DNA from 2 places in the Virgibacillus ainsalahensis genome. Region 1 is predicted to be linked to the other one. Evidence: riboswitches for the same ligand, from Rfam matches in the RefSeq annotation. Region 1 holds a riboswitch; the other holds the start of a gene.
The links. A riboswitch is a leader RNA that binds a small molecule or an ion and turns the genes downstream of it on or off. The one in region 1 is predicted to bind lysine.
Positions count from the first base shown of each region.

Region 1 (3,214 bases):
TTTAGTTTTATTTAAGAAAAGGTCATTAAACTAATGTATGCGATTGTTAAAGAAGGCAGTAGCTTTTTCACTATTAAAGCAGATTAGCTGAAGATTTAGTTAATCAAAGAGGTGATAACGATGGGGTTCGTTTACACTATGCTAGTTATTTTATCATCGGCAGGTTTCTTATATTATTTGGGAAAGTCAGATAAGGATTCAAGAGAACAGAGATAAAGACGAATTTTTTTCTGAAAGGATAATTTTTATTTTGAACTATTGCTACTCGTGTTAGTGCGCAAATCAGTTATCTGGCTTAAAGGAAAAGGGGTCTGATCCTTTGCTTTGGCTCAGCCCCCCCCCCCTGTAATTATACAATCGCCCGAAAACGGGAAAAATATCCCCTTGCTTCCGTCAGCACGTTTTGCAATACAGCAGTTTCTTCCCGGTCCAGTGGCATCATTGGCAGACGAACGCCACCCACTGGAACACCGCTTATATTCAGGGCAGCTTTTACCGGTGCTGGACTTGGGGCTGCAAATAATGCTTCCATCACAGGAAGCAGATCCTGATGAAGAGAAGCAGCACCAGCAATATCTCCTTTTTTAAATGAAGCAACCATTTCCTGCATTTCATTACCAATGACATGTGAAGCAACCGAAACAACGCCTGCTCCGCCGATAGATAAAGCTGGTAATGTCAGCCCGTCATCGCCGCTGTACAATGTGAAATCATCTGGTGTGTTGCGGATGATTTTTGTCATGGCGCCAAGATCAGCGCTTGCTTCTTTGACTGATACAATATTTTCGATTTCTGAAAGACGCAAAATGGTTTCCACAGACATATTAACACTGCTTCTGCCAGGAATGTTATACATCATTACAGGTAAGTTGGTGGAACTTGCAATTGCCTGAAAATGCTGGAATAATCCTTCCTGGTTTGGTTTGTTATAGTATGGTGTAACGAGCATGATCCCATCAACACCGGCTTCCTCTGCCTGTTTCGTCAACTGGATAGAGGCTTTCGTTCCATTGGAACCTGTTCCGGCAATCACCGGGACACGTCCATTGACAGCCTTCACAACGAATTTGAAAAGATCGACTTTCTCTTCCGGTATCAATGTCGGCGATTCACCGGTTGTACCGGCTACCACCAAACCATCTGATCCGTTCGCAATCAGATAATCCACTAATGTTTGCGTCGCATGATAATCAATTTCTTCCTGGTAATCAAATGGTGTCACCATTGCTGTTAAAACTTGCCCAAAATACATAACTTCCACACCCTTTGCCAAAATTTTAAAAAACAGTAGGTGGAAAGGCCATGCATGGGAAATGCAAAAAAGCAGCAGCGAGGGATTTCGCTACTGCTGTAGAAAGTCATTTTACAATTCGTTTCCATGCGCAAGATAGCCCTCCATATAGTTCCCTATATGACAGTTCCATATTTATTCAATAGCAGAACCAGTCCCGAGAAATATGAGTTTCCCGCCACTTCGGCAATTACCCCTTTTCACAATCCTCATAGAATCTCATCATCCTCCGATTGTGTAGTGATGGCAGTTGCACCTCTATCCTCATTTCAAACTTATGAAATAAGAAAATATTTAATTGACTGTAATATAACAGAAAATATTGAATTGCGCAAGGGAAAGAATGAATAAATTTTATTTTCGTTCAAGCCATGATGGAAATTGGGTGGGGAAAATCCGTTGCAATGTTTAATAGTTTTCGTCGAGAGTCATAAGGAATGATGAATAAATTTTAGGTAGATGTAGGGTTGTAATGGTGAAAACACCCTTTATGATAGGGGGATTAGAAAGCTGAAGATTCTAAAAAATAGGGAAAATATGATAGGGGTTGCATGCGAGAAAGAATATGATAAAATGAGTAGCTGTATGATTAAGTATAAAAATAAAAATTCGGGCGAAAGTCATAGGTTATTGTTCTATTACCACACCGCCACAAGAATATACATGTTCAGGATAGAAAGGAGCTATCATATATATGCTAAGTGACTATCACATCACGTACCAAACAGAGGATGGTCTTGTAAAGCAAACAATTGTTCAGGCAAAGACAAAGAAAGAAGCGGACGAAAAAACAAAAGATCAGCTAAAGGCAATCAAAGTTATTCATACGGAAGAAGGAACACATACAATATAAACGATAGGAAAACCATCAATCGGCGGCCGCTCGATTTGAAACTTCCCACTTGGGTCTGGAAAAGAGGAATTTTTTTCAGGCTTTTCTTTTTGCTCAAAAAGCAGCGATTAAAGGAACGATCAGGAAAATCTGCTGCATGGGAAAGTATATCCATTTCAAACTCGATTTTCATACGCTTTCTTCATTTAGATTTCATCAAATGTGCAGCAGAATCACCTAACATTATAGGACTACCATCGGATGAATATCCAATATCGATTCCATGCACGAATCCCCTCTTTTTCACCCGTATTAAACCTCAATTAATGTTCACCAGTCCTGCCTCGTTACTTTAAGCATATATCTTTATAAGCTCCTTATATTTTATCGCAATTTTCTAACTGTCTTGAAAGGGGGTCAACAGGTTTCATTTTATAGGAAATATCATCATAACAACCTGTGAGAAAATACCTATTTTAATAAGTTGATATGGTTTTGTGTTACTTTCTGTGGATACTTATAGCCAGAGGACTATGCTAGAATACTATTAGTTTTGTAACGTTAGCGAGGAGGTAGGGAAATGAAAAAAGTAATGATGCTGCTTGCTGTGATGATCATGAGCATACTCATTATAAGTGGTTGCGGAAGCAGCGGGGAGACGGTTGATGAAGAGCAATCAACAAGTGCTTCTGAAGAGAATGAAGCCGAAGAAGTAGAGAAAGAAATATCTGAGCAAGAATCAACGGAAGAAGAATCCACCGAAACGGACACAGCGGAAAGTGATGAAGCCAAAGAGGATGAGTATGGTAAGGGCGGAGATGATTTAAGCAATGCGGAAAGAACAACGAATGAAAATGGCGATGATGTCTTTGTTACACCAATGGGGGAGGAAGGTAAGATTAGACATTGGCAGCATCAATATAGTGTCGTAGTTAAAGTAAACGACTTTTTCATTACAGATATACTGCCGGATGAAGTAACAGAGCATGAAGCGATTAAAGAAGCGGGTGAAGGAGAAACCCAGGCCGTTGTTGACGTAACCTTTAAAAACGACGGGGAACATGCGGAATATTATCAAGGGGATGGTACGT
Region 1 covers NZ_AP043943.1:749,035-752,248, forward strand. The annotation lists gene ACZ427_RS03420 (VanZ family protein) at 1-34, shown strand, start outside; gene dapA (4-hydroxy-tetrahydrodipicolinate synthase) at 350-1,252, opposite strand; lysine riboswitch at 1,381-1,560, opposite strand; gene ACZ427_RS03430 (hypothetical protein) at 1,986-2,144, shown strand; gene ACZ427_RS03435 (DUF4352 domain-containing protein) at 2,704-3,214, shown strand, end outside.

Region 2 (3,214 bases), 440 kb from region 1:
AGCATACGGATGGGAAGTTGGTATGACAGGCAAAGATGCGCTGATGAAAATATCTTAGTTGTACGAATACAGTAAGAAAATTTAACGGAAAAACTTTACATTCTAACCCCCTTAAAACAAGCATAAATTTGTTATAAGGGGGTTTTTATGTTGAAAAAGCGAATGCGATTTAGAAAAAAAATTGCGCCACCTCCAGGGAAAAATGTATTAATAATTACCTTCATATTATTTATGGTTTTTGTTTTCTTTAGTATCTGGATTATTAATAAAGGACTCACACCAACATTACTGGAAATAGCAGAATTAAAGACAGAAGAATTTGCTACAAGAGCGATTAACTCTGCAGTACGATTTGCTGAAGAATATGATTTTGAAGAGGTGAGGTCCATTACTAGGGATAATGAGGGAAATATAACTACATACGGCTGGAATTCTTCTGTGGTAAGTGAGATAAACCGTGTATCAACAGATCGCGTTGAAGAGTTTTTTACGAGTATGAACAGAGGAGAACCGCTTCAATTTGATCATCCGCTTGAGGAACCAGCGGAATATGAAGACGAAGAAAAAAGCTATACCGAGCTGGATCCTACAGTAGTTGATATACCCATCGGTCAAGCAACTGGAAATACACTGCTTGCCAATCTGGGGCCAAGTATCCCTGTTAATCTTGAATTAGCTGGAAGTGTGAGAACAGACGTTATCGAGGAAGTTGAAGACATAGGTATTAATGGAGCTTTAGTTACCGTTTATTTGATTGTAGAGGCTGATGTTCAAATTGTTATCCCTTTTACAACAGAAGTGAAAGAAGTGAGCACCAAAATATACATCGATTCAGGAGTGATTATGGGTGATGTTCCGGATTTCTATGGCGAAGGAGATGGTGGCCCCTCAATCGCTGTACCAAAAGATGACTTGCAGAATGACTGAAAATCTAGTATATTAATATCGGAATTAAATAATTAAACCTTATCAGATCGGTGAGGTAGAGGTGCAGATAATAAAAGTAATCAGCAGGAGAATGACATCGATGATTGTTGATGAAAGGATTGTCTGCCGAAGCATAATAGGGAGGTCAGCCTTATTATTGCTGGTATATCCTTGAATAAGGGATATACTGTCATGCTCAAAAATTGCATGGAGAACTACTGATCGAAATGGAGGATAACGTATATTGCGGGACAATGATAGGTTATTTTCTGTCATTGTTTTTTTTGTGCTTTCATACTACCTGAAAGAAATTTATGCTCGTTATTTCAAAGCTTTTTAGTTATCTTCGTGCATAGTTGATTAATAATATTTGGAGGTAACCGATAATGGAAGGAACATTTTATTCAATAATACCGGCTGTTCTTATGCTTTTACTTGTTTTACTAACGAGAAAAGTGTTGATTTCTTTAGGAGCCGGGATTATTGTCGGGGTATTATTCATTCATGATTTTAATATAGTGGACGCCTTAAAAGAAATATGGATTGTTTTTGCAGAAATCTTTATTTCCGATGGGGGATTAAATACAGGAAACCTCCTGTTGATTGGTTTTCTTTTATTACTGGGGGTTATGACAGCATTTCTGCAGGCATCTGGCGGAAGCCGGGCATTCGGGGATTGGATTATTAAGCGGGTGAAGACAAGAAGAGGGGCTTCATTGATGACACCTGTTTTGGGGCTAATTATTTTTATTGATGATTATTTCAATGCTTTGGCAGTTGGTCAAATAGCACGTCCTTTAACGGATCGTCACAATATCTCCAGAGCTAAACTTGCTTATTTCATTGATTCAACATCAGCCCCTATCACAGTAATTTCGCCAATTTCAAGTTGGGGTGCCTATATAATTGGTATTCTTGGCGGGTTATTTGCTGCAAATGAAATAACAGATATGCAGCCACTAAGCGCGTTTATTCAAATGATTCCACTCAATTTATATGCTTTGACATCAATAATACTTGTATTTCTGGTAGCCTGGTTCACAATGGATATTGGGCCAATGCGTACACATGAAAGACGAGCAATTGAAAAAGGGGAATTAATCAATCCGGATCAGGATAAGGTTCCAGGTGATTTAGGTGACACGTTTGAACCACATAAAGGTGGTAAAATAATTCATTTACTAGTACCCATTTTAGTGCTCATTATAGCAACTGTAACTTCTATGATTATTACAGGTGCCAATGCAAGTGAGGGTGATGTTACAATATTAACAACATTTGCCAATACAGATGTTAATTTCTCTTTATTCATTGGTGGACTGGCTGCGGTATTAACCAGTTTTGCTTTTCATCTTCAGCAAACTGTACCAAGAGCAAAGGCAGTGAAAGTCTTTTGGGAAGGAATCAAAACAATGCTCCCTGCCATTTATATTTTATTATTAGCATGGATGATTGGCTCTGTGATCGGGACATTGAAAACGGGTGAATATTTAGCGGAAATTGTAAATAATGCTTCCATTAGTGCATCGATGCTCCCGTTTATGTTCTTCTTAATTGCCGGATTAATGGCACTTGGTACAGGAACTTCATGGGGGACATTTGGCATTATGCTGCCAATTGCAGCAGAAGTAGCGGTTATAACAGATGTAGATATGCTGCTTCCATCATTAGCTGCAGTGCTAGCAGGGTCGGTGTTTGGCGATCATTGCACACCTATTTCAGATACAACAATTTTATCATCAACTGGAGCAGGTTCGAATCATATTGACCATGTACTGACACAATTGCCATATGCATTAATAGCAGCTGTGTTTACATGTACAGGTTATCTTGTTCTGGGACTAACAGGTCAGTTATTGCTAGCGTTAATCATTGTATTTGCTCTGCTGATTGTTGGTGGTTTAATTTTTCGATTCTATTCACAGTCCAATTTAAATAAAGTTCAATAAATTAAAAGCATTCTTTCACGTAACGATGAAAGAATGCTTTTTTTATGTAGCAAAATCCAAAAATAATATAAAGAAGAATAATAATATAGAAAATTACAAAATTATTTTGACATGATCAGAAAGCACCGCTATAATACAAGTGAAGTCAGAAAAAACCAAACATTTCAAACATTCCCTGTTATATTTGAACATACACTTATGATAGGGAGAAAAACAAAAAAAGGAGGTCTATACATGAATACTCGTTCACAATGGGGGACAAGAGCAGGGTTTATCCTGGCGGCAGTCGGCTCTGCTGTAGGGCTGGGTAATATTTGGAGATTTCCGGCGGAAGCATA
Region 2 covers NZ_AP043943.1:1,188,443-1,191,656, forward strand. The annotation lists gene ACZ427_RS05560 (YunC family protein) at 1-58, shown strand, start outside; gene yunB (sporulation protein YunB) at 163-927, shown strand; lysine riboswitch at 976-1,153, shown strand; gene ACZ427_RS05570 (Na+/H+ antiporter NhaC family protein) at 1,314-2,876, shown strand; gene ACZ427_RS05575 (sodium-dependent transporter) at 3,111-3,214, shown strand, end outside.
Region 2: it holds a riboswitch for lysine, as region 1 does, so the genes downstream of both, ACZ427_RS05570 (Na+/H+ antiporter NhaC family protein) here and dapA (4-hydroxy-tetrahydrodipicolinate synthase) in region 1, are expected to answer to the same signal.